DNA from 2 places in the Bacillus smithii genome. Region 2 is predicted to be linked to the other one. Evidence: predicted binding sites of a transcription regulator. Region 2 holds the regulator's gene; the other holds the start of a gene.
The links. Region 2 encodes CtsR, which represses protease genes until heat stress. Its sites were predicted from a motif close to ATGGTCAATAAAGGTCAAACA; they were not measured.

Region 1 (15,931 bases), 1.1 Mb from region 2:
ATTGGAATTAAAAGACATATAGTTATCACGGATATCGGCAGAAAACTCCCGGTAGGATTCCAGCATTTCTGATAACTTCAACAAATGGTCATATATATCGTGAAAATAAAATCGCTGATCTTCAATAAATGAGACATTTTCTGAATTTAAAAGCCTGTAAAGAAGATCTCTCATCGGCAAAATGGAGCGCCGGAGCTTGGACATGTCATGGCGTATTTCAAATATTTTATCCAGCAACTCATTAACAGCCTCTCTATCGCTGTTTTCTTCGATTTGATTGAGGGTATCTTCAATATGGAAGACAGGCTGAAAATAATCGTCTACGATCTGGTCAATAATGCTGTGGACCACAAAAATCGGCCCCTTTTTTAAACCTTCTTCTTTTTTTAGACGCACCCATGAGTTATTAATGGCTCTGTTCGGCTGTTTATGATAGGTGACAAGCATATGACTGTTCATAAACACCTCTACTTCGTCTGTAGCCAAAGTTGTTTGCTGAATGGAATGCAAAAGAAAAAATAAATAATTTTTGTAGAAATCCACTTTGGGCCTTTCAATCAATTCGTCTAAACAGTCCTCCACAGCCAATGGATGGAAATGAAAAAAATCACGTAAAAGGGAATTTTCCTGATCGGTTGGCTCCGAAAAATCCACCCAATACCAAACCGTATGTTCATTGTTAAGATCACGAAGCGGAACATCATATACGATTTGGTTATCTTTATCAACAGCGCATGTTCTGATCATAATCTCTCATTCAACCGCCTTTAAATGATGAAGTTTTTTGATTCTTTCCTTTTTAAGAGACTCTATAGACATTATAATGATAACAAAAGGAAAGAAAGGTTAGTGAAAAACATTGGAACAATATCTGAACGAAAACGTCAAAAATATTCAAATCTCTGGAATTAGAAAGTTTTTTAATATGGTGAGCGGAATAGAAGGGATGATCTCCTTAACCATTGGCCAACCGGATTTTCCTACACCGGATCATATAAAAAAAGCGGGAATGAATGCCATTCAAGAAAATTTTACCGTTTATACACATAACGCAGGATATTTGCCGCTTCGCCAAGCCATTAGCCATTATGTACATAAAAAATATGATTTAACCTATTCGCCGGAAAGCGAAATCATTGTCACGATAGGAGCGAGCGAAGCGATTGACGTTGCCTTAAGAACCATTTTATGCCCTGGAGATGAAGTCATCCTTCCAGGTCCGGTCTATCCCGGCTATGAACCGATCATTCGGATGTGCCAAGGGGTCCCTGTTTTTGCCGATACTAGGGACAACCAATTTAAATTAACAAAAGACGTTCTTGAAAAATATGTCACCGCCAACACGAAATGCGTTATTTTGCCTTATCCGTCCAATCCAACAGGAGTAAGTTTAACAGAAGACGAGTTAAAAGAAATCGCTCTATTTCTTAAAGATAAACCTATTTTCGTGATTGCTGACGAAATCTACAGCGAACTTCTTTACGATCGTCCTCATGTCTCCATCGGCCGTTTTTTAAGAGAACAGACAATAGTCATCAACGGCTTGTCGAAATCGCATTCCATGACTGGATGGCGGATTGGCTTTTTAATGGCGCCGGAAAACATCGCCCAACATTTACTAAAAGTTCATCAATATAACGTGTCTTGCGCTTCTTCTATTTCTCAAATGGCTGCATTGGAAGCTTATACAAATGGAGAAGAAGACTCCGCGGCTATGAGGGAAGAATACAAAAAGCGCCGCGCTTATGTATATGAGCGTCTCGAAAGTTCCGGCTTGGAAGTGGTCCGCCCGGACGGGGCATTTTATTTCTTTGTAAAAATACCTGATGCGATAAAACTGGATTCTTTTGATTTTTGCCTTCAATTAGCGCGGGAACAAAAAGTGGCCTTGGTTCCCGGGAGTGCCTTTTCCCACTATGGAGAAGGATACTTTAGGCTGTCGTATGCTGCCTCGATGAAAGAGCTTGAGGAAGGGCTGAACAGACTGGAGAATTTTCTAAAAAGCAAACATATCCTGTAATCATTCTGCTTGCTTCGATAATATCGTAAAAATGTTGGCATTCAAAAACGGTAAAAAACTGGTCCTTTTGTGGACCAGTTTTTGCTTCTTTTTTTATTCAGCCCAATATTTGATAAGGGCTTGCGTCCCACTTGATTCTTCTCCTTTTGCCGACAGTTCCTCATACATTTGTTTAGCCAGCGAAAGTCCCGGAAGTGAAAGATTCATTTTTTCGGCTTCTTCAAGAGCAATCTTCATATCTTTTATAAAGTGTTTAATGTAAAAACCCGGTTCAAAGTCTTCTTTTAAAATACGTGGAGCTAAATGAGACAACGACCAGCTCCCGGCTGCTCCTGTGGAAATGCTTTTTAGCACCATTTCCGGATCCAATCCCGCTTTTTTCGCATAAATAAGCGATTCGCACACACCGATCATATTAGTAGCAATAGCAATCTGATTGCACATTTTTGTATGTTGTCCGGAGCCGGCTTTCCCTTGGTAAACAATATTATTTCCTAAAACGTTTAAAAGATCTTGAACCCGATCAAAAATTTCTTTATCTCCTCCGACCATGATGGCAAGCGTCCCGTTTCTAGCGCCGATATCTCCTCCTGAAACAGGGGCATCTAATGTATAGATTCCTTTCGATTGGGCTGTTTGATAAATGTGTACAGCCAATGACGGCTTGGAAGTGGTCATATCGATAAAAATCTGTCCACTTCGGCCGTTTTCAATCAGTCCGTTTTCAGATAAATAAACTTCTTCCACATCACTTGGCATACCGACTATCGTAAAAACGATGTCCGCCTGTTTCACTAATTCTTTCGGACTGTTCGCCCATTTTGCTCCATTCTTTAATAGCTCATTCGCTTTTTCTTTTGTCCGATTATACACCACCAGCGGATAACCGTCCGCTAAAATATGTCCGGCCATACTTTTCCCCATTACTCCTGTTCCAATAAACCCGACAACCGGTTTCGTCATCCTCCTCCTGATTGCCAAAATCCGTATAAACGGGCGAACTCCCATCAGAAGAGATTTCACATCTCCCCAGGGCCTTTACATCGATAAACCTGCGAGTCTTTCAGGATATACAATAACGATGTAATCGTTTAAAAATACAGAAGATTCCCTCGACTATTCGAATACCCGTTTATATAATTGGATTTCGCAATCAGTTGTTCACCTCCTCCGTTTATTGTAAAACGATCTGAACCTTTCCATAATAAAATGAACGATCTTTATATACCGAAAAAAAGAAGACCTGTTTCAACAGGTCTTTAAAAGAAAAGGGGGTTGTGAGTGAGAATCTTTAAAATTCCTCTTTCATCATTAGAATTCCCCCCATTTTCTTTTTTAAACATGTTTTTACAAAACATGTGCCTGTTGTTTTCAATATCATATATTTGATGTTTTTTCGATTCGTCGAATGGTCTTTGAAAGCATTAAATGGAACGGACCATGCCGCCGTCGACTAAGAAAGTGCTGCCTGTCATATATGTATTGGCTTCCGAAGCTAAAAACGCGACCACATTCGCAAATTCCTCCGGTTTTCCGTATCTTCCGAGAGGAATCTTACTTTTCATGATTTCTGACATTTCTTCTATGGAGATCCCTTGTTTTTCAGCGCCAATTTTATCCAGCTCGATAATTCTATCAGTCGCGATGCGCCCTGGAGCCACTGTGTTCACTAAAATATTATACGGAGCAAGTTCCGTAGCCAGTGTTTTAGAAAGCCCTACTATCCCTGTTCGGAATGTATTCGATAAGATTAAACCTGGAATTGGCTCTTTAATAGAAGAAGAAGCAATATTGATGATCTTTCCGCCGTTTTGTTTTAAATAAGGCAAAGCGGCTCGAATCATTCGTATATAGGAAAGCAGATTCAATTCAAACGCTTTTTGCCACATTTCATCCGTTATTTCTTCAAACGTTCCGGACGGCGGTCCTCCTGCATTGTTGACCAAAATATCGACTCCGCCATAAACGTCTACCGTTCGTTCGACCAGATGTTGAATATCAGCAAGTTTTGTCACATCGCAAGTTGTCCATTCTATCCGGCCGGGCAATGTCTTGTCCCATTTTTGTTTTAGATCTTTCAGCTTTTGTTCGCTTCTGCTGGAAATCATGACATTGGCTCCGTTAGCCGCGAGTTCCTCCGCAATAGCTTTTCCCAACCCTTGACTAGAAGCGGCAACGATTGCCTTTTTTCCTTCTAAACCTAACTTCAAGCAGAATCCCTCCTTTAACCAAAGTACTTTTATTATAAAACATGCAAAATTTTCTTGCATTTTTTTCGCTTAATTACCGTCTAATCACAAAGTCGATCTAAAATGCCATGAAATTGGCAGAACAACATCAAACGTTTATTCCCTCCAACCACCAAAAAAGAGGCTGGAACTTTTTAAAACTCCAGCCTCCATAAAGGGGGAAATGAGAATAAAGATCTAAGTTGAGTATTCGTGTGGCATTTAACATTTTTACCCCTGATTAAGAATTTATACATCTTAATGGCTATATTGAGAAGACACTGCTTTTTCAACAAGTTCTACTACTTCAGCAGTAGTTCTTTTATTCAATGCTTCAAAAGCCAATTGTTCCATTTCGGATCGATTTAACTTTTTAATAAGAGATCGAGCTTTTAGAATGGATGTGGCACTCATGGAGAATTCATCAAGACCAAGACCGAGCAAGAGCGGAATGGCCGTCTCATCTCCTGCCATTTCTCCACACATTCCTGCCCATTTACCTTCTTTATGAGCGGCATCGATGACCATTTTCACAAGCCGTAAAATCGCCGGATTGTATGGTTGATACAAATAGGATATGCGTTCATTCATACGGTCTGCTGCCAGCGTATATTGAATTAAATCGTTCGTTCCTATGCTGAAAAAGTCCACTTCTTTTGCAAATTGATCTGCCATTACAGCCGTGGACGGAATTTCCACCATAATGCCGACTTCAATCGAATCCGAAACTTTCGTTCCATTCTGAATCAATTTTTCTTTTTCTTCTTCTAAAATAGCTTTTGCTTCACGAAACTCATTAATGGTTGCAATCATAGGGAACATAATTTTCAGATTGCCGTAAACGCTGGCGCGCAGCAATGCCCGAAGCTGTGTGCGGAACAGATCTTGATCTTCCAAGCATAAGCGAATAGCCCGGAAACCTAGGAACGGGTTCATTTCTTTTGGAAGATTTAAATATGGAAGTTCTTTATCTCCGCCAATATCAAGTGTGCGGACAACGACTGGCTTTCCGTTTAAGCCTTCCAATACCGTTTTATAAGCTTCGAATTGTTCTTCTTCAGACGGCAGCTGATCTCGTCCCATATACAGAAATTCAGTACGGAACAAGCCAACTCCTTCTCCTCCGTTATTGATAACGCCTTCTATATCTTTCGGCGTTCCAATATTGGCGACCAGTTCGACTTGATGGCCATCGCTGGAGTATGTTTTTTCATTCTTCAATTTGGCCCATTCTGCTTTTTCCTTAGCAAATTGTTCCGCTTTGTCTTTATAAGATTCAATGACTTCAGGAACAGGATTGACATGAACCTCTCCATTGATGCCGTCAACGATCACTAAATCGCCATTTTGAATTTCTTTTGTCGCTTCCTTTGTCCCCACAACAGCAGGAATTTCCATTGAACGCGACATGATAGCGGAGTGAGAAGTTCTTCCCCCTACGTCGGTCGTAAAACCTTTAACAAATTGTCGGTTCAATTGAGCAGTATCAGAAGGAGTTAAATCTTCTGCTACTATGATTACTTCTTCCGCAATCAAGCTAGGATTCGGAAGTTCCACTCCTAATAAATGAGCGAGAACACGCTTCGTTACATCTCTAATGTCAGCTGCCCGTTCTTTCATATATTCGTTATCCATGTTTTCAAACATGGAAACAAACATATCAGCTGTTTCTTTTAAAGCATATTCAGTATTGACTTTTTCATTTTTGATTTTATCTTTAATAGAACCTGTCATCTCAGGATCGCTTAATACAAGAAGATGAGCTTCAAAAATGGCTGCTTTTTCTTCGCCCAACTCTTTTTTGGCATGATCCCGAATCGTTTCAAGCTCGCTTTGAGATTGACGGATTGCTTCTTCAAAGCGGTTGATTTCTTGTTCAGAATTCTGAATGTCTTTTCTTTCTACTTTTAAGTCGGGTTCCACTAAACGGTATGCTTTCGCAATTGCAATCCCGTTTGATGCTGCGATTCCTTTTAAAATCGTCGACATTATTCTGCCAAACCTTCTTTTTTCATAGTTTCTTCAATCGTTTTCAACGCATCCGCTTCATCGCTTCCTTCAGCGGAAATCGTTATTTGGGCGCCTTTTCCGATTCCTAGCGCCATAACACCCATGATGGATTTCAAGTTCACTTTTTTGCCATTATATTCAAGCTGAACATCGCTAGAAAATTTGCTTGCAGTTTGTACTAATTTAGTTGCTGGACGAGCATGGATTCCTGTTTCATCAATAACGGTAAATTGTTTTTGCACCATTTATCATCGTCTCCTTTACTTTTTCGTCATCAATACATTAACGAATCTTTCTTCATTCGTCAATACTGGTCTATACCACATGAAAACTCAATGCAATTCCCCCATGAAAGAATATCATGGAAAACCGGATAGTGACAATAAAGAAAGTGTGTCATTTCTATTATATCTTAAAGAAAGAAATCTTATTTCTTTTGGATTTCTGTAAAGAATTCGGACTATTTCATTCTGTTATGCAAATCACATTGGATTTAAAGGGTTAACTTAGCGCTTTCTCTCTTTTTGCAAGTGCCGTCATCAAAGAAGACTTCTCTTCATTTTTCTTTCAAAGAATATAAAAAAAATAGACCCTATGAAAGAAGTCTAGGATTTTGAAATCGCAAATTGTTTATCGTATTCATTTAATAACAGATCAAGTTCTTTGCTTAATTTTATTGTCTCTTCACTGTTTAACCCTTTTTCAATCCCGACCGCAATCATCGCGATTCTTTTTTCTTCAATTAACTGGATGAGTATAGCCGGGGAACGGTTAGTATTCACATTTCGTCACCACATTTCGAATTTTATCCCCAGAAAAATCGAAGTCTTTCATCTACAATAGATTACTATATTATTGATAATTTTACAATCAATGACATTGTGAATTTATATATGTTTTTACAATATTTGATAATTATATGAAACTTTTATTAACGATGGCTTTCTAACAACTTGTTCGAATCAAATGATAGGAAAAGTTACCAACGTGGGACATTCTTCGGTGCTTCCATCCTTAAAGGCAGGGGCTTTTTGTGGAAAATCGCCGGTCAAATGACAGCCCAAAAAGGAGAACCGGATGATCGTATACTCCTTATTAAATATTTTTAAAGACATTTACTTTCGAGGTTCTTTATCATAATAAAACAGCACATCTCCCCCTCTTTGGGCCACTCCACGAAAATGTTTGAAATCCGGCCGCTTAACAAGATGGGAGCGAAACTGCATAAAATCCTCTTTTTTCACTAAAAACTCGTGAATTTCCTCGTTTTTCAATTTGTCCAAAATGGATTGTATTTCTTCTTCTTTCAAGAGATTCCCCCCTATTCGTGCTTATCTGCCAAATCCGAATATGGTCTTTAAGCTAGAAAGCGAGCGCAATAGGTTCGATCATCTTTTAAAGTTCAAAAAAACACCAAGACAGCAAAATCATCAATGCGCACAGTACAGCTATACGTTCGTAGTCATGATGATTTTAGAGTGAACTTTTCATTTTTGGAATTCATTATCCAAGCCAGCCGACGATGTTTCCATGTTTTGAGAAAAAGAAAGATCTCCTTCGAAAATAGCGATTTTCAAACAAAAATTATTATAAGACTATTGCTTTCAAAATGCTATAAAAAAGATTATTGAAAAATTATACATTTTTATGTAAAAAGACTTTACCTTTTGATTCTTATAGGGCAAACTATTATTAATTATTTTCCACATCTTGCAACCAGGAATGCGGGCTTGCTGTTGTTTAATCGCGTCTTATGCAAAATTTGTACTCCGTCCTATGAGTGACTTATTTCGGACTATAATTCAAAGGAGAGAGGGTTATGATCAAAGCAGAAGTAGGAAATATCATTGAGTTTAAAGGCGGATTGAGGGGGATCGTCGAGAAGGTGAACGAAAATTCGGTGATTGTGGATTTAACTTATATGGAAAACTTCAGAGAGTTGGATTTAGAAGAAAAAACAGTGGTCAACCATAAAAATTATACGATCGTACAAAAATAGGTCCATGCTCTCACATCGAAGGTTTGACATCTATAGAAACGTTTTTTCGGAGAAAGCCCAGTATATCTTTTTTCAGTTTCGGCTTTACAAAAAAAGGATTTTGAACCGAATTTGAAAAGAATTTGTAAATCATTTGAAGCAGATTTCCTTTAAAATAGAATCAGAAGCAGAAACAGGCAATGTATATTCATTGAGATTTCCTGTTCTCAATGCTTATTCCCTGATGCCAATCTCGATGCATTGCCGGTTATACAACAAAAGGATAGAGGAGGAAATGGCATGAAAAGTTGGACCAAAACTGTTCTTGCATTGGCATTATTGTCAACTCTCAGTTTAGCCGGATGCGGAACGAATGAAAAAACATCTGAAAACGAAAACCAGGCATCATCTAATACTGTCGAAACAAAAGAGCATAAGGACGCTGCAAAACAAGCCGTTCAATCAAGCGAATCCAATCAAGAAAGCGAAAATCAAAATACCGCCAGCTCAGAAAACAAGCAAAATGAACAGGAATCAGCGAAAGCAAACGATTCCTCAAACAATCAGACTGAAAAAAAGGCTTCAACCAATGACAGCGTTCAACCTAAGGATAGCTCACAATCCAAAGACAGTACACAATCCGGAACCGTCCGCCCATTCGAGAAAAAAATTCAATATTCCATAGGCGGACAAAACAAAACCGATACAGCTGTATTGGAAGAAAGCGACAACCAAGGGTTTTCCATGTATGTTCTTCCCCACTATGAACTAACAGCCGAAGAACCATACAAAGACGTTGTGTACTTTAAAGACAAAGACCAGCTGTTTATGCGAATTGAATTAATGCAAAAAACCCAAAATTGGGATACATTTAAACAATCGGCTTTCGATCAGTTGAAAGCTATTAATGATGAGGTAAAAACGATTTCGCCGCCAAATACAAGCACGTTTAAAAACGCTACCGCCTATCGGACTAGCACTCAAGATGCAGTGGTCACTGCTTATGTGATACCATCGAGCACCCAGCCGATAAAGATTACCATTTATGATGACAAAGACAGCTCGTATTCAGATGCCTTTTTAAAAATGGCGGATACCATTCAAGTGAAATAACTTTCTTTAGGGAAGCTGATCATCGCTTCCCTTCCCTCTGCCTCTCCCCTCTCTCATTTCATTTATCACCATTTAATCTTTTTCTTTCGACGTTTTATCCCATAGCAGAGAAATCCCGCTCCCATTATTTGATAGGCTTTACCCAAAGAAGAAAGAAGAACAAAAAACTAAAGTATCCGAATAATGGATAAAGAAAGGATAACAATCGCCCGTAATGAAGCTGGCTTAAGCAAAAAGCAATCAAAAAAACGCTGATATAAAGAAGAATAGGCTGAATTGGCCAGTAATGACTCAATTGTCTTTCCAATCCATATATGTTTCCGATAATCGAAGTAAAAATTTCTCCATAAATAATACATAAATAAATGCCTGAAATTCCATAGGCGACGTTATTCATAACGCTTGCCATCGGTATTTCCAAGCTAGTTACGTCAGGAAGCTGCAACAAAACAAAGTGGCTGGAAAGGAGAATGATCGTCAAAAATAATCCTCCAATGATTCCCCCCCATCGGATGGTTCTTTCGTCATTGATCTCTGCGGCAACAGGAACTAATACTGCTTGAGCAAGAGCCAAATTAAAAGCCGTATAAGCGAAAGGACTTACTATGGATTGAATACTAATATCGGAAGAAGCTGACGAAAAAAGAGAAGAAAAAAATTCCGGTGTTTGGGATGAAACCAAAAACACAATAAGGTTAAAAGTGATCATCAGCGGAACAACAAATGAATTGACAGCCAATAGTCCTTTCGTTCCATTGATGATCACAATAACCCCTCCAAAAATCGTCAACCAAATCCCCAATTGCTTCGATAATCCTAATTGTTCCTCAAAAAGCGCTCCAGCCCCAGCTAGCATAACGCCGGATACACAGATTAACATGAACAGCATGGCCATATTAAAAAAGAAAGCAAGTTTTTTGCCAAATAAATATTCATTTAATTCTTCATAAGATTGAGCTTTTAACTTGATTGATACTCTCATCGTCTTCGTTCCCATAACAATAAACAAATAGCCGCTTACCATGATTCCGAGGAACCCAATGAATCCAAACTGAGTAAAAAACTCCACGATTTCCTTTCCCGTTGCAAATCCCGCTCCAATCACTGTTCCTACGTAAACAAACGCAATTTGAAGAGCGCCATAAAAAGCCTTCACGAATACTCCCCCAATTCTTTCCCCTCTGTCCATATGTATGTGAAACCATCCCCTTTCATAAGCGGAAAGCAAAAAATTTTATTTTAAGAAAATCACTTCGTGAGGGTGAGAAAAAAATTTTTTAAAAAAGAACAAAAAAATTTCATCAAAACACTTGAAAGTCAAAAATGGTCAGACTATAATAAAAGCGAAAGGTCAAAGTTAGTCAAACTTTCTCGATGATCTTTGACGAAAATCAGTTGACACTAACAGATGATCCTTTTAAATTCATCTGCTGTTTACGAGCACCTTAAAAGTCAAAGTTAGTCAAAGTCAAAACCTTTTAAGGAGGTTGAATAAATGCTCTGTGAAAAATGCCATCAAAAACCTGCCAATATAAGCCTTCATTTGCAAATCAATGGACAATCGAAAGATTACCATTTTTGCGAAGAATGTTATGAGAAAGAAAAACAATCGATCGCTCAATTACAAGGAGGGATGCCTATGTTCATGAATTTTGGTGGATTTCCGTTCGACGATTTCTTTAAAGGCTTCGGGGAACAACCTCCATTTGAAAACGGAACGCTAAACGCTTTTCCATACCAAGCACAGCCAAAACAAGCCGGAAACGGCAACAGTTTTCTTGACCAGTTTGGCCGCAACTTAACAAATGCAGCAAGAGCCGGCATCATCGATCCTGTTATTGGCCGCGACGAAGAAATCAACCGTGTGATTGAAATTTTAAATAGAAGAAATAAAAACAATCCGGTTCTGATCGGTGAACCAGGTGTCGGAAAAACGGCAATCGCCGAAGGGTTGGCTCTGAAAATCGCCGAAGGCTCCGTTCCTTCCAAATTGAAAAATAAAGAAGTATATTTGCTGGATGTCGCTTCACTCGTCGCGAATACAGGAATTCGCGGACAATTTGAGCAAAGAATGAAACAATTAATTGCAGAACTGCAAAAAAGAAAAAATATTATACTCTTTATCGACGAAATTCATCTTTTAGTGGGAGCCGGATCCGCTGAAGGGTCTATGGATGCCGGAAATATTTTGAAACCGGCGCTCGCACGTGGAGAATTGCAAGTGATCGGTGCCACCACATTGAAAGAATATCGACAAATTGAAAAGGATGCTGCTTTGGAACGCCGCTTCCAACCTGTTCAAGTGGATGAACCAGCACCGGAAAAAGCTTTGGAAATACTGAAAGGTTTGAAGAAACGTTATGAGGATTACCATGGCGTCCAATACACGGATGATGCGTTAGCAGCCTGCGTCCATTTATCACATCGTTATATCCAAGACCGATTCTTGCCAGACAAAGCCATTGATTTAATGGACGAAGCTGGTTCCAAATTGAACTTAACCATTACGACAAACGATAAAGACACCATTCAAGCGCGGTTGAACCAAATAGCGAAAGAAAAAGAAAAAGCTTTACAAGAAGAACACTATGAACTGGCTGCTAAATTAAGAGACGAAGAAGCCAGCCTTGAAAAACAACTGAACAGCGAGGCGGATTCAAACATTCGTCCGGTCGTCACTGTCGCTCATATACAAGAGATTATTGAAAAGAAAACGGGAATTCCGGTCGGCAAATTACAGCAAGATGAACAAGAAAAAATGAAACATTTAGAAGAAAACTTAGCGAAAAAAGTCATCGGCCAAGATGAAGCAGTCAAAAAAGTGGCGAAAGCCATCAAAAGAAGCCGCGCCGGCCTTAAAGCGAAAAATCGACCTATTGGCTCTTTCTTGTTCGTCGGTCCTACCGGAGTTGGGAAAACGGAATTAAGCAAAACGCTTGCCGAAGAATTGTTCGGTTCAAAAGATGCCATGATTCGTCTCGATATGAGTGAATATATGGAAAAACACAGCGTGTCAAAATTGATCGGTTCTCCTCCTGGCTATGTAGGTCATGAAGAAGCTGGTCAATTAACAGAAAAAGTTCGTCGCAATCCATACAGCATCATTTTGTTGGACGAAATTGAAAAAGCCCATCCAGACGTTCAACATATGTTCTTGCAAATTTTAGAAGATGGTCGCTTGACAGATAGTCAAGGACGAACTGTAAGCTTTAAAGACACCGTTATTATCGCAACAAGCAACGCAGGACAATCGGTTAAAACGATTACGGTTGGATTTGAAAAGGGAAATGACAAAAGCGAAAGTTCCGTGCTGGATTCGTTGAAAAATTACTTTAAACCAGAATTCCTCAATCGTTTTGACAGCATTATTGAGTTTAAACCTTTAGAAAAAGAAGAATTGAAGAAGATTGTCGATTTGATGTTGGCGGAATTAAACGAATCATTAAAAGAACAAGAAATGACGATCGAAGTAACGCCTGAAGCAAAAATGAAACTAGCTGAACTCGGCTATCATCCAGAGTTTGGCGCCCGTCCGTTGCGCCGAGTCATTCAAGAACATTTAGAAGATCCGATTGCCGATTATATGTTGGACCATCCGGATGTAAAACATTTAAAAGCCGTGCTGGAAAATGATCACATCGTCATTGCTGCAAACTGATATTGGTCTTGAATGAAAAGAGGCAGACACTAAAAGAGGATACGGTCTATTAAATAGATTTAACTCCACAAAGCCGTATTCTCGTGTCAGCCTCTTTTTTTACTTTACAGCAAGTCAGAAGGATCATAGAATCGCATAAAAGCCTTTCTGATTCGAATGAAAGAGCAAACAGACGGAATGAAGAATTTTCCTATAGAAAATATGGGTTCTATGTGGATAAATCCTTCACGGCAAGTCCAATTTTTTTTAATAAACGGATAGCCGTTTCTTTCTCCTCGTCGTCCAGAACGCTCATCAGTGAATGAATGTTTTCAGCATGCTTTGGAAATATCTCTTCAATAACGGCCCTTCCTTTTTCCGTAATGGCAGCATATGTCACCCTGCGATCGGTAGGGCATGCGACCCGCTCTACCAACCCCTTTTTTTCTAATTTGTCTACTACATAAGTAATACTGCCGCTCGCCAGCAAAATTTTGCTTCCAATTTGCTGCAACGGTTGCGGGCCTTTATGATGCAACAATTCCAATACGCCAAATTCCGTAGGATTTAACCCATTTTGATAAATCCATTCATTCGTTTCTTCATTGACGACTTTATATGCTCTTGACAGTACAACAAATAGTTTCAAGGACATTTGTATGTTTTTTTCTTCCATTTTCTCAATCAGTTCCTTCTATTCATAAATTCTGCATTCTTTGCGGCTCAATCACTGTCCAATAATCATGATGGCCAGCAGCTTCGTCTATTTGTACTTGTTGAATTTCGGCAAGCAATCGAGCATGTCCCCATTGCTGATATCATCTGTTTTTCTTTTATACAAAACAGATTTTCACCAATGCCACCGCACCATCACCTATTAACGTTTGAAACATTTGTCCAGACAAGACTTTTTCCTCATTGTAACATAATCTTTCCATTCTTTGGCCATGTGGTTTCGCAATATTGATCAAAATTCCTTCCTGCATATCAACATTATATTACTTAGACTTTGGGTGAATAAACAAAGTGGTCATGCCAATTTTTTATTTTTCAATCGGAAAATCACTGTAGACCGCTGAAAGCGCCATTTTTGACGTCTTCTCCTACAAATAAATCGTCCATGAATGCTCGCAAACCATTTCAGGTTCTCTTCTGCTTTTTAAAATATAAGCCGCTTTCCATTTCTTCTTTCGTCTGTCAAAAGGTCATGCAGAAATCCTGTAAAAACACAACCACTCCTTCTGTTTTATACATATCCCATCAGATTGATTTCACCTTGTCAAGTTTAAACGTTTGCTCCTATTAAAAGATGCTTATATTCAAATTACTTTTTTTCGATCATTTTAAAGGGAAAACAACATCAAACGATTGATTTTCTCTCATTTTGACTTTTTTTCCAAAGGTTTTTTTCTAGCACTTCTCATTTCAAAGTTTCTGATATAATAAAGTAGATTTCAACATCGCAGAAGAGATCATTGAATCACGAATCTGCGGGAACCATAATAGTAAGGGCGAATTTTGATGCGAATAAATAAGAAAAAACAAAAATGGATTTATTTTTGGGTTGTGGTGGTCCCAAGTATTCTAACCATCATGCTGTTCTACCGTATTTTATTAGACAATGAAAGAGACAATTATCGTCAACATATTGAATGGATCGCCTCCATTCATCAAAACCAAATCGATCAATTTATTGGGGAAACGATCACGGGATTAAACATTTTAGCTTATAGTCTGGATCCGATGCTGAATGATTTGGATTCAGTCAAAATGATCTTAAAAAAGACTCAAAATCAGGATCCGCGTTATGGAGGAATGTATATTCTAGATTTAAAAGGCAACGTGGTCACCGGAACAAACGACTTGTTAAAACACTATAACTTTAGATATATGGACTACTTTCGAGAAGTTCTTTTAACCAAACATACGGTCGTATCCGATCATCAGGAAAAGATTGATAATCAGCATGTTATTGCCGCCGCTTCTCCCATTTTGTCGAATAATAAAGTCATAGCGGTGCTGGTAGCCCATATACAAGTCGATTATATAAGAAATATCATGAAACAATTGACTCCCGATCAGGCTATATCATTTGAGAATTCAAAAGGAAAGACCATTTTTACTGTCAACAAACCACCGAAAAATAACGATACAGAAAATAAGATTCGTTATCCGCTTGAGCAATTGCCTTGGAATATTGTTCTTACGGCAGACAACCGTTATTATCGGGATGTGATTCGTTCAACCATCTTATTTGCTATCATTCCGTTTATTTTTTTTCATATTCTTTTCCTTGTCTTTAAATATTTTATGCTCAAAAGACAAACGAAACTGGAACGGGTTCAAATCGAGGCTCAAAAACTGGAATTGATAGGAACGCTTGCGGCCGGCATTGCTCATGAAATTCGAAATCCTTTAACGGGAATTAAAGGGCTTGTTCAGCTTTTAAGCGAGAAATATCAAGATCAAACGGATCGTTTTTATTTTTCGGTTATTAATAAAGAAATTGCCCGCATCAATCAAATTGTCAGCGAGTTTCTTATTTTAGGAAAGCCGACGGTTCAAAAAATGTCGTACACCGATATTCGTGACATTATTGTTGATTTGAATCCATTGATTTATTCAGAAGCAAACTTGTACAACGTTCAATATGAGTATTCACTTCCAGATGAGCCTGCGATTCTATACTGCACGGTGGATCAGATGAAGCAAGTGCTCTTAAATTTAACCAAAAATGCTCTTGAGGCGATGAAAGATGGGGGAATTCTCCAATTAACCGTCACGAAAGCAAGCCGTTCTTGTTTGATTACGATCGCCGATAACGGAGAGGGGATCTCTCAAGAAAACTTGGAAAAGATTTTTACCCCGTTTTTTACATCGAAAGAAAATGGAACAGGGCTCGGCCTGGTCGTATGTAAACGTATCATTGAATCTTTTGGCGGAGA
Region 2 (15,931 bases):
CGCCAATGCTCTAGCCAGCTCTGTTTTCCCAACTCCGGTCGGTCCGAGGAAAATAAAGGAGCCGATTGGACGTTTTGGATCTTTTAATCCTGCCCGTGCACGACGAACAGCTTTAGCCACCGCTTTTACAGCTTCTTCCTGGCCAATGACCCGCGAATGTAGAATTTCTTCAAGATTTAACAATCTTTCTGTTTCAGTTTGTGCCAATTTGGAAACAGGAATTCCTGTCCAGCTGGAAACAACTGTCGCAATATCTTCAACCGTCACTTCGCTGTTTTCTTTTCCTTGTTTTTCTTTCCAAGATTTTTTCGTTTCTTCCAACTGCTCGCGCAATTTTTGCTCAGCGTCTCTTAAAGAAGCTGCTTTTTCAAATTCTTGGCTTTGTACAGCTGCATCTTTTTCTTTTCTAATTTCTTCAAGTTTTTGCTCCAGTTCTTTTAAATTCGGAGGAGTGGTAAAGGAGCGTAATCTTACTTTCGAGCCTGCTTCATCAATAAGGTCAATCGCTTTATCCGGCAAGAAACGATCCGAAATATAACGATCCGATAATTTAACCGCCGCTTCAATCGCCTCATCTGTAATGGATACACGGTGATGTGCTTCGTAGCGATCTCTTAGCCCTTTTAAAATTTGAATCGATTCTTCAATGGTCGGTTCATCTACTTGAATAGGCTGAAAGCGTCTTTCCAAAGCAGCATCTTTTTCGATATATTTGCGATATTCATCTAATGTTGTTGCTCCAATGCATTGCAACTCGCCTCTTGCCAATGCCGGCTTCAATATATTGGATGCGTCAATGGCGCCTTCTGCTCCTCCCGCACCGATCAAAGTATGAAGCTCGTCGATAAACAAAATAATATTTCCAGCTTGCCGGATTTCATCCATGACTTTTTTCAAACGGTCTTCAAATTCTCCTCGATATTTCGTTCCAGCTACAACGGTCCCCATATCCAATGTCATAACTCGTTTATCACGAAGAGTTTCCGGCACTTCATTATTGACAATTTGTTGGGCTAATCCTTCCGCAATGGCTGTTTTCCCAACACCCGGTTCACCAATCAATACTGGATTGTTTTTCGTTCTGCGGCTTAACACTTCAATCACACGTTGAATTTCTTTACTACGTCCGATCACAGGATCAAGTTTTCCGTCGCGAGCAATAGCTGTCAAATCTCTAGCCAAGCTATCCAATGTCGGCGTATTGGCATGGGCGGACGATCCTGATGCATGCCCATTCGTTTCATTGCTTCCTAAAAGCTGCAGCACTTGTTGACGAGCTTTATTTAAACTAATTCCTAAATTGTTCAATACGCGGGCTGCAACACCTTCGCCTTCTCGGATCAACCCGAGTAAAATATGCTCGGTACCAACATAAGAATGTCCCAGTTTTCTGGCTTCATCCATTGAAAGCTCAATTACTTTTTTAGCCCTTGGCGTATAATGAATGGTTTGGGCGACTCCTTGGCCTTTCCCAATTAAATTCTCCACTTCATTCTGAATTTTTTCAGGGCTCAAACCTAAACCGTAAAGAGCCTTCGCCGCAATTCCTTCGCCTTCCCTTACCAACCCTAATAAAATATGCTCGGTTCCGATATTATTGTGTCCAAGACGGATTGCCTCTTCTTGAGCTAATGCCAGAACTTTCTGAGCCCTTTCGGTAAATCTCCCAAACATCATCTCTTTTCTCCTCCTTTAATATCCATGTTCCTGTCTTAATTTTTCCCGAATCAATGTCGCTCTGCGTACATCTCGTTCCTCGGGGCGAAGCGAAGCTCCTGCATACTGTTGCAAAAATCCCGGCTGAGTTAAAATCAATAATTCATTTAAAACATTCTTAGAAATAGTATTAATATAACCTAAATCTATACCTAATCTAACATCGGAAAGACATTGAGCTGCTTCTTTTGATTCAATAATACGCGAATTGGCCAACACTCCATAGGAACGGAAAATCCTGTCTTCCAATTGTATATGATTTGTTTTGACCAATGCTTCTCTAGCGGATCTTTCTTGATCAATAATTTGGGAAACAACGCTTATTAAATCGTTAACGATTTCCTCTTCTGATTTCCCTAATGTCAGCTGATTAGAGATTTGGAATAAATTCCCCACTGATTGGCTTCCTTCACCATAAATTCCTCGGACGACCAGCCCTAATTGATTAATTGCCGGAATGATCTGATTCATTTGTTGAGTCATGACAAGTGCCGGAAGATGAACCATGACGGATGCGCGAAGGCCGGTGCCAACATTTGTGGGACAACTCGTGAGATAGCCGATTTTTTCGTCAAAAGCATATGGAACTTTTTCTTCGATCAAATCATCAATTTGGTTGGCTTTAACTAAAGTTTCCTTTAATTGTAATCCAGAAGCCAGGCATTGTATACGAATATGATCTTCTTCGTTCACCATAATGCTGATATCTTCATTTTCTGACAAAAAAACAGCTCCGTAATTGGTACCTTCTGCGAGAAGAGGACTAATGAGATGCTTTTCTACAAGCACTCTTTTTTGAAGCGGCTGCAGTTCATTCATTAACAGCAATTCCAGAGGATTTTCATTCATCCCGGGAAACCTTTTTAAAGCTTCTCCCACTTCATGCACGACTTTCATCGCCTCATCGCCAGAAAAAACGGTAGGAAATTGATGATTTTCTAAATTCCGAGCCAGCCTGATTCGGGAACTCAATACGATGTCAGAGTGAGGGCCTTCGTTTTTCATCCAAGAACTTACAGCATGATTAATAAATTTCTCAAGAGACATGATTTTCTCCTCCCTCTTGATTGATTTGACTTTCAAGAGAGCGAATTTCATCACGGACTTGCGCCGCTTTTTCAAACTCCTCTTTAGCTACTAACGACTGAAGTTGCTGCTTCAAATGGGCAATTTTCTTTTTTAAGTGCAGGGCTCCTCCTTTTCGTTTAGGGATTTTGCCATGATGAGCATTATTTCCTCCATGTAGTCGTTTTAATATAGAATCTATATGGTCCGCAAACGTTTTGTAACAATGCGAACAGCCAAATTTCCCTGTATTCACAAATTGTTGAAACGTCATATGACAATAGTCGCATTGCAATTCATCCGGCTGAACAAAAGGATTCTGATCTACCTTTTGAAAAACAGGCTCAACGTTAAACAATCCCGCTAGAAGGTTGTTAATGGAAAACCCTTGGCTTCCTCCAAAAAAAGAAAATTCCCCTTTTTCTTTTGCACAATGCTCACACAAATGAAATTCTGTTTTTTCTCCGTTAATGATCTTTGTGAAATGAAGAGTGGCTGGGCGCAGATGACATTCCTGGCATATCACAATATTCACCTCTCCATTACTTGAATTTTAAAGTTAAAAGCATCGCCTTAAGCATTCTCGCTCTTAACTCGTCCCGCTCCGGCAAATCAATATATAAAACAGAGCGATCCATAACACTGATCATAATTTTGGCTTCCCTTTTGGAAATAACCTCTTCTTCCACTAATCTATATACAATCTGTTCGGCGTTCGCTTGAGAAATTCGATTCCCGACTAAGGAAATCAACTGGTCTATTAAGTGGGATTGATCATGAGTCTGAACTTTCATGATGCGTATATATCCACCGCCGCCTCTTTTGCTTTCCACTAAATAGCCTCTTTCAATCGTAAATCTTGTGTTTATCACATAATTAATTTGAGAAGGGACACATTGAAATTTATCGGCAATTTCACTTCTTTTTATTTCTACAATTTCACTTTCGCTCATTTCTAAAACTTTTTTTAAGTAATTTTCAATAATGTCCGATATGTTTCTCACCAAGCCTCCTCCTCTTCTGACTTTGACTATATTTGACATTAATTATAACGGAAATAACTCTTGTTTGGCAATTTTTAAGTATGTATGATCCGCTTTTTCATAACAAAAAAATGAATGCTGCAAATCGACTTGCCGCAAAAGCCAAGAATCCCTTCACGACATTTCTCTTTTCAATTATTTTATTCTTACGATCAATAATGTTAACAATTCTCGGCCATTTTATTCTTTTTTGGCGCAAAAAGAAAAGAACAAATTAAAAAATACTAGATTTTGCTCGATAATCGAGTAGGAAAAAAGGGGATTAGCCCCTCCTGTCCGATAGACGGCGTTTCAATGAAATTTAACGCAAATAAATTGCTCCCATTCTTGGTGCACAAAAAAACCCATTACGATTGTAATGGGATTTTCTGCCTGGCAGCGTCCTACTCTCGCAAGGGGAATCCCCTCACTACCATCGGCGCTGAAGAGCTTAACTTCCGTGTTCGGGATGGGAACGGGTGTGACCTCTTCGCCATCGCCACCAGACGGTATGAAGTTGTCGGAACGATTGTTCCTTCAAAACTAGATAGAAGAAGCAGTTTCACCGATTTCGCGCTTTCTTTTGGTTAAGTCCTCGATCGATTAGTATCCGTCAGCTCCACGTGTCACCACGCTTCCACCTCGGACCTATCTACCTGATCATCTTTCAGGGATCTTACTTTCCGAAGAAATGGGAAATCTCATCTTGAGGGGGGCTTCATGCTTAGATGCTTTCAGCACTTATCCCTTCCGCACATAGCTACCCAGCGATGCCTCTGGCGAGACAACTGGTACACCAGCGGTGCGTCCATCCCGGTCCTCTCGTACTAAGGACAGCTCCTCTCAAATTTCCTGCGCCCGCGACGGATAGGGACCGAACTGTCTCACGACGTTCTGAACCCAGCTCGCGTACCGCTTTAATGGGCGAACAGCCCAACCCTTGGGACCGACTACAGCCCCAGGATGCGATGAGCCGACATCGAGGTGCCAAACCTCCCCGTCGATGTGGACTCTTGGGGGAGATAAGCCTGTTATCCCCGGGGTAGCTTTTATCCGTTGAGCGATGGCCCTTCCATACGGAACCACCGGATCACTAAGCCCGACTTTCGTCCCTGCTCGACTTGTAGGTCTCGCAGTCAAGCTCCCTTCTGCCTTTGCACTCTGCGAATGATTTCCAACCATTCTGAGGGAACCTTTGGGCGCCTCCGTTACCTTTTAGGAGGCGACCGCCCCAGTCAAACTGCCCACCTGACACTGTCTCCCACCCCGATCAGGGGTGCGGGTTAGAATTTCAGTACAGCCAGGGTAGTATCCCACCGGCGCCTCCACCGAAGCTGGCGCTCCGGTTTCCAAGGCTCCTACCTATCCTGTACAAGCTGTACCAAAATTCAATATCAGGCTGCAGTAAAGCTCCACGGGGTCTTTCCGTCCTGTCGCGGGTAACCTGCATCTTCACAGGTACTATAATTTCACCGAGTCTCTCGTTGAGACAGTGCCCAGATCGTTACGCCTTTCGTGCGGGTCAGAACTTACCTGACAAGGAATTTCGCTACCTTAGGACCGTTATAGTTACGGCCGCCGTTTACTGGGGCTTCGGTTCGCACCTTCAAGCAAAGCTTTAAGCGCTCCCCTTAACCTTCCAGCACCGGGCAGGCGTCAGCCCCTATACTTCGCCTTACGGCTTCGCAGAGACCTGTGTTTTTGCTAAACAGTCGCCTGGGCCTATTCACTGCGGCTTCTCGGGGCTATGCACCCCAAAAAGCACCCCTTCTCCCGAAGTTACGGGGTCATTTTGCCGAGTTCCTTAACGAGAGTTCTCTCGCACACCTTAGGATTCTCTCCTCGCCTACCTGTGTCGGTTTGCGGTACGGGCACCTTTTTCCTCGCTAGAGGCTTTTCTTGGCAGTGTGGAATCAGGAACTTCGGTACTATATTTCCCTCGCCGTCACAGCTTGAGGTTAGTGGCAACGGGATTTGCCTCGCTGCCCCTCTTACTGCTTGGACGCACATCCAGCAGTGCGCTTACCCTATCCTCCTGCGTCCCCCCATCGCTCAAACGGAAAAGAGGTGGTACAGGAATATCAACCTGTTGTCCATCGCCTACGCCTGTCGGCCTCGGCTTAGGTCCCGACTAACCCTGAGAGGACGAGCCTTCCTCAGGAAACCTTAGGCATTCGGTGGAAGGGATTCTCACCCTTCTTTCGCTACTCATACCGGCATTCTCACTTCTAAGCGCTCCACCAGTCCTTCCGGTCTGGCTTCTCTGCCCTTAGAACGCTCTCCTACCGCGGACACCCGAAGGTGTCCACCCGCAGCTTCGGTGATACGTTTAGCCCCGGTACATTTTCGGCGCAGAATCACTCGACCAGTGAGCTATTACGCACTCTTTAAATGGTGGCTGCTTCTAAGCCAACATCCTGGTTGTCTAAGCAATTCCACATCCTTTTCCACTTAACGTATACTTTGGGACCTTAGCTGGCGGTCTGGGCTGTTTCCCTTTTGACCACGGATCTTATCACTCGCAGTCTGACTCCCAAGGATAAGTCGCTGGCATTCGGAGTTTGTCTGAATTCGGTAACCCGATGAGGGCCCCTAGTCCAAACAGTGCTCTACCTCCAAGACTCTTTCCTTGAGGCTAGCCCTAAAGCTATTTCGGAGAGAACCAGCTATCTCCAAGTTCGATTGGAATTTCACCCCTACCCACACCTCATCCCCGCACTTTTCAACGTGCGTGGGTTCGGGCCTCCAGTAAGTGTTACCTCACCTTCACCCTGGACATGGGTAGATCACCTGGTTTCGGGTCTGCGACCCCATACTCATGCGCCCTGTTCAGACTCGCTTTCGCTGCGGCTCCGTCTTTCCGACTTAACCTCGCATGAGATCGCAACTCGCCGGTTCATTCTACAAAAGGCACGCCATCACCCGTAAACGGGCTCTGACTACTTGTAGGCACACGGTTTCAGGTTCTCTTTCACTCCCCTCCCGGGGTGCTTTTCACCTTTCCCTCACGGTACTGGTTCACTATCGGTCACTAGGGAGTATTTAGCCTTGGGAGATGGTCCTCCCAGCTTCCGACGGGATTCCTCGTGTCCCGCCGTACTCAGGATCCACCAGGGAGGGAACGAAGTTTCGACTACAGGGTTGTTACCTTCTCTGACGGGCCTTTCCAGACCTCTTCGTCTACCTCGTTCCTTTGTGACTCCACCATTGGTGTCCTACAACCCCAGAAGGCAAGCCTTCTGGTTTGGGCTGTTCCCGTTTCGCTCGCCGCTACTCAGGGAATCGCTGTTGCTTTCTCTTCCTCCGGGTACTTAGATGTTTCAGTTCCCCGGGTTGCCTTCCTTACCCTATGGATTCAGGCAAGGATGCTGCCCCATTACGGGCAGCGGGTTTCCCCATTCGGAAATCTCCGGATCAACGCTTACGTACAGCTCCCCGGAGCTTTTCGGAGTTAGTCCCGTCCTTCATCGGCTCCTAGTGCCAAGGCATCCACCGTGCGCCCTTTCTAACTTAACCATGTTGGTTTTATCCTAGATGGCGATACTCGGTTTATGCTGCTTCTTTTTTCTATCTAGTTTTCAAGGAACAACTTGGAAGGATGAAATCCTTCAAAACTGAACAAAACGAAAGCGTACAATTGATATCTGTCCAGCTCCGGCTCCTAGGTGCTCGAGGTCACAATCCATCTTGCTGCGGTGGTTGAAATACTACCTCCTCGCAAGCTGTCTTGTGCTTGTCGCACCTGAACAGTCGCCTCTGCTTTTCTTCTTCCTTAGAAAGGAGGTGATCCAGCCGCACCTTCCGATACGGCTACCTTGTTACGACTTCACCCCAATCATCTGCCCCACCTTCGGCGGCTGGCTCCCGTAAGGGTTACCTCACCGACTTCGGGTGTTGCAAACTCTCGTGGTGTGACGGGCGGTGTGTACAAGGCCCGGGAACGTATTCACCGCGGCATGCTGATCCGCGATTACTAGCGATTCCGGCTTCATGCAGGCGAGTTGCAGCCTGCAATCCGAACTGAGAATGGTTTTTTGGGATTAGCTCCACCTCGCGGTTTCGCGACCCTTTGTACCATCCATTGTAGCACGTGTGTAGCCCAGGTCATAAGGGGCATGATGATTTGACGTCATCCCCACCTTCCTCCGGTTTGTCACCGGCAGTCACCTTAGAGTGCCCAACTGAATGCTGGCAACTAAGGTCAAGGGTTGCGCTCGTTGCGGGACTTAACCCAACATCTCACGACACGAGCTGACGACAACCATGCACCACCTGTCACTCCGTCCCCCGAAGGGGAACCCTCTATCTCTAGAGGTAGCGAAGGATGTCAAGACCTGGTAAGGTTCTTCGCGTTGCTTCGAATTAAACCACATGCTCCACCGCTTGTGCGGGCCCCCGTCAATTCCTTTGAGTTTCAGCCTTGCGGCCGTACTCCCCAGGCGGAGTGCTTAATGCGTTAGCTGCAGCACTAAAGGGTGGAAGCCCTCTAACACTTAGCACTCATCGTTTACGGCGTGGACTACCAGGGTATCTAATCCTGTTCGCTCCCCACGCTTTCGCGCCTCAGCGTCAGTTACAGACCAGAGAGCCGCCTTCGCCACTGGTGTTCCTCCACATCTCTACGCATTTCACCGCTACACGTGGAATTCCGCTCTCCTCTTCTGCACTCAAGTCTCCCAGTTTCCAATGACCCTCCACGGTTGAGCCGTGGGCTTTCACATCAGACTTAAGAGACCGCCTGCGCGCGCTTTACGCCCAATAATTCCGGACAACGCTTGCCACCTACGTATTACCGCGGCTGCTGGCACGTAGTTAGCCGTGGCTTTCTGGTCAGGTACCGTCAAGGTACCGCCCTGTTCGAACGGTACTTGTTCTTCCCTGACAACAGAGCTTTACGATCCGAAGACCTTCTTCGCTCACGCGGCGTTGCTCCGTCAGACTTTCGTCCATTGCGGAAGATTCCCTACTGCTGCCTCCCGTAGGAGTCTGGGCCGTGTCTCAGTCCCAGTGTGGCCGATCACCCTCTCAGGTCGGCTACGCATCGTCGCCTTGGTGAGCCGTTACCTCACCAACTAGCTAATGCGCCGCGGGCCCATCTGCAAGCGGCAGCTTGCGCCGCCTTTCAACCTTCCTTCATGCGAAGGAAGATATTATCCGGTATTAGCCCCGGTTTCCCGGAGTTATCCCCGTCTTGCAGGCAGGTTGCCCACGTGTTACTCACCCGTCCGCCGCTAACTTTCAAAAAGCAAGCTTCTTGAAAGTCCGCTCGACTTGCATGTATTAGGCACGCCGCCAGCGTTCGTCCTGAGCCAGGATCAAACTCTCCAAAAAGAAATTTGACTTGGCTTGTTTCTATCGAAACATTGGTTTACGCTTCGTTTTGTTCAGTTTTCAAGGATCCATTTTCGATCAACTTTTTAAGTATAGCTTAAAAACATAAAAATGTAAATAACTTTTTAAAATTATTTGGTGGAGCCTAGCGGGATCGAACCGCTGACCTCCTGCGTGCAAAGCAGGCGCTCTCCCAGCTGAGCTAAGGCCCCATTACTTTTATTTCAATCGGGAAGACAGGATTCGAACCTGCGACCCCATGGTCCCAAACCATGTGCTCTACCAAGCTGAGCTACTTCCCGTATGGCGCGCCCAAGAGGAGTCGAACCCCTAACCTTCTGATCCGTAGTCAGACGCTCTATCCAATTGAGCTATGGGCGCAAATGAATGCCGAGGGCCGGACTCGAACCGGCACGGTGGTCACCCACCGCAGGATTTTAAGTCCTGTGCGTCTGCCAATTCCGCCACCCCGGCATGATAATGGAGCGGAAGACGGGACTCGAACCCGCGACCCCCACCTTGGCAAGGTGGTGTTCTACCACTGAACTACTTCCGCATTTACATGTGCGGGTGAAGGGACTCGAACCCCCACGCCTTGCGGCGCCAGACCCTGATTCTGGTGCGTCTGCCAATTCCGCCACACCCGCATAAAGTGAGCCATGGAGGATTCGAACCTCCGACCCTCTGATTAAAAGTCAGATGCTCTACCGACTGAGCTAATGGCTCATAACAAATTTGAATGGTCAATTGCTGTATTTAGGAATCTGGATCATCTGATTGGGTGGTAAACCCGACACGTTTCTCAAATATTATTATTTTCCGATTGATCTAGCGATCCAAATCAAAATGGTGCCGGCTGTAGGACTTGAACCCACAACCTACTGATTACAAGTCAGTTGCTCTACCAATTGAGCTAAGCCGGCTCGTTATGTATGGTGGAGGTTGACGGGATCGAACCGCCGACCCCTTGCTTGTAAGGCAAGTGCTCTCCCAGCTGAGCTAAACCTCCATCATCGCCTGGCAGCGTCCTACTCTCGCAAGGGGAATCCCCTCACTACCATCGGCGCTGAAGAGCTTAACTTCCGTGTTCGGGATGGGAACGGGTGTGACCTCTTCGCCATCGCCACCAGACGGTATGTAGTTGTCGGAACGATTGTTCCTTCAAAACTAGATAGAAGAAGCAGTTTCACCGATTTCGCGCTTTCTTTTGGTTAAGTCCTCGATCGATTAGTATCCGTCAGCTCCACGTGTCACCACGCTTCCACCTCGGACCTATCTACCTGATCATCTTTCAGGGATCTTACTTTCCGAAGAAATGGGAAATCTCATCTTGAGGGGGGCTTCATGCTTAGATGCTTTCAGCACTTATCCCTTCCGCACATAGCTACCCAGCGATGCCTCTGGCGAGACAACTGGTACACCAGCGGTGCGTCCATCCCGGTCCTCTCGTACTAAGGACAGCTCCTCTCAAATTTCCTGCGCCCGCGACGGATAGGGACCGAACTGTCTCACGACGTTCTGAACCCAGCTCGCGTACCGCTTTAATGGGCGAACAGCCCAACCCTTGGGACCGACTACAGCCCCAGGATGCGATGAGCCGACATCGAGGTGCCAAACCTCCCCGTCGATGTGGACTCTTGGGGGAGATAAGCCTGTTATCCCCGGGGTAGCTTTTATCCGTTGAGCGATGGCCCTTCCATACGGAACCACCGGATCACTAAGCCCGACTTTCGTCCCTGCTCGACTTGTAGGTCTCGCAGTCAAGCTCCCTTCTGCCTTTGCACTCTGCGAATGATTTCCAACCATTCTGAGGGAACCTTTGGGCGCCTCCGTTACCTTTTAGGAGGCGACCGCCCCAGTCAAACTGCCCACCTGACACTGTCTCCCACCCCGATCAGGGGTGCGGGTTAGAATTTCAGTACAGCCAGGGTAGTATCCCACCGGCGCCTCCACCGAAGCTGGCGCTCCGGTTTCCAAGGCTCCTACCTATCCTGTACAAGCTGTACCAAAATTCAATATCAGGCTGCAGTAAAGCTCCACGGGGTCTTTCCGTCCTGTCGCGGGTAACCTGCATCTTCACAGGTACTATAATTTCACCGAGTCTCTCGTTGAGACAGTGCCCAGATCGTTACGCCTTTCGTGCGGGTCAGAACTTACCTGACAAGGAATTTCGCTACCTTAGGACCGTTATAGTTACGGCCGCCGTTTACTGGGGCTTCGGTTCGCACCTTCAAGCAAAGCTTTAAGCGCTCCCCTTAACCTTCCAGCACCGGGCAGGCGTCAGCCCCTATACTTCGCCTTACGGCTTCGCAGAGACCTGTGTTTTTGCTAAACAGTCGCCTGGGCCTATTCACTGCGGCTTCTCGGGGCTATGCACCCCAAAAAGCACCCCTTCTCCCGAAGTTACGGGGTCATTTTGCCGAGTTCCTTAACGAGAGTTCTCTCGCACACCTTAGGATTCTCTCCTCGCCTACCTGTGTCGGTTTGCGGTACGGGCACCTTTTTCCTCGCTAGAGGCTTTTCTTGGCAGTGTGGAATCAGGAACTTCGGTACTATATTTCCCTCGCCGTCACAGCTTGAGGTTAGTGGCAACGGGATTTGCCTCGCTGCCCCTCTTACTGCTTGGACGCACATCCAGCAGTGCGCTTACCCTATCCTCCTGCGTCCCCCCATCGCTCAAACGGAAAAGAGGTGGTACAGGAATATCAACCTGTTGTCCATCGCCTACGCCTGTCGGCCTCGGCTTAGGTCCCGACTAACCCTGAGAGGACGAGCCTTCCTCAGGAAACCTTAGGCATTCGGTGGAAGGGATTCTCACCCTTCTTTCGCTACTCATACCGGCATTCTCACTTCTAAGCGCTCCACCAGTCCTTCCGGTCTGGCTTCTCTGCCCTTAGAACGCTCTCCTACCGCGGACACCCGAAGGTGTCCACCCGCAGCTTCGGTGATACGTTTAGCCCCGGTACATTTTCGGCGCAGAATCACTCGACCAGTGAGCTATTACGCACTCTTTAAATGGTGGCTGCTTCTAAGCCAACATCCTGGTTGTCTAAGCAATTCCACATCCTTTTCCACTTAACGTATACTTTGGGACCTTAGCTGGCGGTCTGGGCTGTTTCCCTTTTGACCACGGATCTTATCACTCGCAGTCTGACTCCCAAGGATAAGTCGCTGGCATTCGGAGTTTGTCTGAATTCGGTAACCCGATGAGGGCCCCTAGTCCAAACAGTGCTCTACCTCCAAGACTCTTTCCTTGAGGCTAGCCCTAAAGCTATTTCGGAGAGAACCAGCTATCTCCAAGTTCGATTGGAATTTCACCCCTACCCACACCTCATCCCCGCACTTTTCAACGTGCGTGGGTTCGGGCCTCCAGTAAGTGTTACCTCACCTTCACCCTGGACATGGGTAGATCACCTGGTTTCGGGTCTGCGACCCCATACTCATGCGCCCTGTTCAGACTCGCTTTCGCTGCGGCTCCGTCTTTCCGACTTAACCTCGCATGAGATCGCAACTCGCCGGTTCATTCTACAAAAGGCACGCCATCACCCGTAAACGGGCTCTGACTACTTGTAGGCACACGGTTTCAGGTTCTCTTTCACTCCCCTCCCGGGGTGCTTTTCACCTTTCCCTCACGGTACTGGTTCACTATCGGTCACTAGGGAGTATTTAGCCTTGGGAGATGGTCCTCCCAGCTTCCGACGGGATTCCTCGTGTCCCGCCGTACTCAGGATCCACCAGGGAGGGAACGAAGTTTCGACTACAGGGTTGTTACCTTCTCTGACGGGCCTTTCCAGACCTCTTCGTCTACCTCGTTCCTTTGTGACTCCACCATTGGTGTCCTACAACCCCAGAAGGCAAGCCTTCTGGTTTGGGCTGTTCCCGTTTCGCTCGCCGCTACTCAGGGAATCGCTGTTGCTTTCTCTTCCTCCGGGTACTTAGATGTTTCAGTTCCCCGGGTTGCCTTCCTTACCCTATGGATTCAGGCAAGGATGCTGCCCCATTACGGGCAGCGGGTTTCCCCATTCGGAAATCTCCGGATCAACGCTTACGTACAGCTCCCCGGAGCTTTTCGGAGTTAGTCCCGTCCTTCATCGGCTCCTAGTGCCAAGGCATCCACCGTGCGCCCTTTCTAACTTAACCATGTTGGTTTTATCCTAGATGGCGATACTCGGTTTATGCTGCTTCTTTTTTCTATCTAGTTTTCAAGGAACAACTTGGAAGGATGAAATCCTTCAAAACTGAACAAAACGAAAGCGTACAATTGATATCTGTCCAGCTCCGGCTCCTAGGTGCTCGAGGTCACAATCCATCTTGCTGCGGTGGTTGAAATACTACCTCCTCGCAAGCTGTCTTGTGCTTGTCGCACCTGAACAGTCGCCTCTGCTTTTCTTCTTCCTTAGAAAGGAGGTGATCCAGCCGCACCTTCCGATACGGCTACCTTGTTACGACTTCACCCCAATCATCTGCCCCACCTTCGGCGGCTGGCTCCCGTAAGGGTTACCTCACCGACTTCGGGTGTTGCAAACTCTCGTGGTGTGACGGGCGGTGTGTACAAGGCCCGGGAACGTATTCACCGCGGCATGCTGATCCGCGATTACTAGCGATTCCGGCTTCATGCAGGCGAGTTGCAGCCTGCAATCCGAACTGAGAATGGTTTTTTGGGATTAGCTCCACCTCGCGGTTTCGCGACCCTTTGTACCATCCATTGTAGCACGTGTGTAGCCCAGGTCATAAGGGGCATGATGATTTGACGTCATCCCCACCTTCCTCCGGTTTGTCACCGGCAGTCACCTTAGAGTGCCCAACTGAATGCTGGCAACTAAGGTCAAGGGTTGCGCTCGTTGCGGGACTTAACCCAACATCTCACGACACGAGCTGACGACAACCATGCACCACCTGTCACTCCGTCCCCCGAAGGGGAACCCTCTATCTCTAGAGGTAGCGAAGGATGTCAAGACCTGGTAAGGTTCTTCGCGTTGCTTCGAATTAAACCACATGCTCCACCGCTTGTGCGGGCCCCCGTCAATTCCTTTGAGTTTCAGCCTTGCGGCCGTACTCCCCAGGCGGAGTGCTTAATGCGTTAGCTGCAGCACTAAAGGGTGGAAGCCCTCTAACACTTAGCACTCATCGTTTACGGCGTGGACTACCAGGGTATCTAATCCTGTTCGCTCCCCACGCTTTCGCGCCTCAGCGTCAGTTACAGACCAGAGAGCCGCCTTCGCCACTGGTGTTCCTCCACATCTCTACGCATTTCACCGCTACACGTGGAATTCCGCTCTCCTCTTCTGCACTCAAGTCTCCCAGTTTCCAATGACCCTCCACGGTTGAGCCGTGGGCTTTCACATCAGACTTAAGAGACCGCCTGCGCGCGCTTTACGCCCAATAATTCCGGACAACGCTTGCCACCTACGTATTACCGCGGCTGCTGGCACGTAGTTAGCCGTGGCTTTCTGGTCAGGTACCGTCAAGGTACCGCCCTGTTCGAACGGTACTTGTTCTTCCCTGACAACAGAGCTTTACGATCCGAAGACCTTCTTCGCTCACGCGGCGTTGCTCCGTCAGACTTTCGTCCATTGCGGAAGATTCCCTACTGCTGCCTCCCGTAGGAGTCTGGGCCGTGTCTCAGTCCCAGTGTGGCCGATCACCCTCTCAGGTCGGCTACGCATCGTCGCCTTGGTGAGCCGTTACCTCACCAACTAGCTAATGCGCCGCGGGCCCATCTGCAAGCGGCAGCTTGCGCCGCCTTTCAACCTTCCTTCATGCGAAGGAAGATATTATCCGGTATTAGCCCCGGTTTCCCGGAGTTATCCCCGTCTTGCAGGCAGGTTGCCCACGTGTTACTCACCCGTCCGCCGCTAACTTTCAAAAAGCAAGCTTCTTGAAAGTCCGCTCGACTTGCATGTATTAGGCACGCCGCCAGCGTTCGTCCTGAGCCAGGATCAAACTCTCCAAAAAGAAATTTGACTTGGCTTGTTTCTATCGAAACATTGGTTTACGCTTCGTTTTGTTCAGTTTTCAAGGATCCATTCTGCTCGCAAATCAGCGACTTTTATATATTATCACTCTTCTCACACAACGTCAATACTTTTTTTTGAAAAATCTTTGATCGTGCGTGATTTAACAGCGACAACGAAAATAAATATATCACCTGTTCAGAAAATGCGCAAGTATTTTTTTAATAAAAAACGGCTGCTGAAACTAATGCACGCAGCAGTTTCAGCAGCCACAGTCTCTCTTAATCTCTTTGACGCATTAATGGGAAAAGCAGCACATCCCGAATGGACGGTGAGTTGGTTAACAACATAACCAAGCGGTCTACACCGATTCCCAAACCGCCTGTAGGCGGCATTCCGTATTCCAGAGCTTCCACAAAATCTTCATCCATCATATGAGCTTCATCATTGCCTTGTTCGCGTTCTTTTAACTGAGCTTCAAAACGCTGACGCTGATCAATCGGGTCATTTAATTCCGTAAATGCATTGGCATGTTCGCGACCAACAATAAACAATTCAAAGCGATCCGTAAATCTTGGATCTTTTTCGTTTTTCTTAGCCAAAGGAGAAATTTCCACAGGATGGCCATAAACAAAAGTAGGTTGAATGAGTTTGTCTTCCACTCGTTGTTCAAAAAATTCATTAACAATATGACCGAATTTCATATTATCTGTTATCTCAATATTATGTTCTTTCGCCAACGCACGAGCCTCTTCATCGCTCATTTGTTTCCAGAAGTCAACGCCTGTATATTCTTTAATAGCATCGACCATGTGCAGACGTCTCCACTCAGGGGTCAAATCA

Region 1: BSM4216_RS05580 (ATP-dependent Clp protease ATP-binding subunit) is a predicted target of CtsR. The motif match lies at 10,663-10,683, and genes of this name have one in related genera.

What each region holds. Positions count from the first base shown of each region.
Region 1 is NZ_CP012024.1:1,170,962-1,186,892, reverse strand. It holds gene corA (magnesium/cobalt transporter CorA) at 1-747, opposite strand, end outside; gene BSM4216_RS05625 (aminotransferase A) at 860-2,020, shown strand; gene BSM4216_RS05620 (NAD(P)-dependent oxidoreductase) at 2,114-2,983, opposite strand; gene BSM4216_RS05615 (SDR family oxidoreductase) at 3,445-4,230, opposite strand; gene ptsP (phosphoenolpyruvate--protein phosphotransferase) at 4,507-6,237, opposite strand; gene BSM4216_RS05605 (phosphocarrier protein HPr) at 6,237-6,503, opposite strand; gene BSM4216_RS16200 (aspartyl-phosphate phosphatase Spo0E family protein) at 6,864-7,040, opposite strand; gene BSM4216_RS05600 (hypothetical protein) at 7,374-7,568, opposite strand; gene BSM4216_RS05595 (YkvS family protein) at 8,078-8,257, shown strand; gene BSM4216_RS05590 (hypothetical protein) at 8,537-9,349, shown strand; gene BSM4216_RS05585 (YkvI family membrane protein) at 9,474-10,505, opposite strand; gene BSM4216_RS05580 (ATP-dependent Clp protease ATP-binding subunit) at 10,845-13,007, shown strand; gene BSM4216_RS05575 (MarR family winged helix-turn-helix transcriptional regulator) at 13,216-13,662, opposite strand; gene BSM4216_RS05570 (ATP-binding protein) at 14,508-15,931, shown strand, end outside.
Region 2 is NZ_CP012024.1:91,689-107,619, reverse strand. It holds gene clpC (ATP-dependent protease ATP-binding subunit ClpC) at 1-1,677, opposite strand, end outside; gene mcsB (protein-arginine kinase McsB) at 1,693-2,763, opposite strand; gene mcsA (protein-arginine kinase activator protein McsA) at 2,753-3,307, opposite strand; gene BSM4216_RS00490 (CtsR family transcriptional regulator) at 3,324-3,788, opposite strand; rRNA gene rrf (5S ribosomal RNA) at 4,195-4,310, opposite strand; rRNA gene BSM4216_RS00480 (23S ribosomal RNA) at 4,387-7,319, opposite strand; rRNA gene BSM4216_RS00475 (16S ribosomal RNA) at 7,580-9,134, opposite strand; tRNA gene BSM4216_RS00470 (tRNA-Ala) at 9,271-9,346, opposite strand; tRNA gene BSM4216_RS00465 (tRNA-Pro) at 9,363-9,436, opposite strand; tRNA gene BSM4216_RS00460 (tRNA-Arg) at 9,439-9,515, opposite strand; tRNA gene BSM4216_RS00455 (tRNA-Leu) at 9,523-9,608, opposite strand; tRNA gene BSM4216_RS00450 (tRNA-Gly) at 9,616-9,690, opposite strand; tRNA gene BSM4216_RS00445 (tRNA-Leu) at 9,700-9,781, opposite strand; tRNA gene BSM4216_RS00440 (tRNA-Lys) at 9,788-9,860, opposite strand; tRNA gene BSM4216_RS00435 (tRNA-Thr) at 9,982-10,057, opposite strand; tRNA gene BSM4216_RS00430 (tRNA-Val) at 10,068-10,143, opposite strand; rRNA gene rrf (5S ribosomal RNA) at 10,150-10,265, opposite strand; rRNA gene BSM4216_RS00420 (23S ribosomal RNA) at 10,342-13,274, opposite strand; rRNA gene BSM4216_RS00415 (16S ribosomal RNA) at 13,535-15,089, opposite strand; gene lysS (lysine--tRNA ligase) at 15,370-15,931, opposite strand, start outside.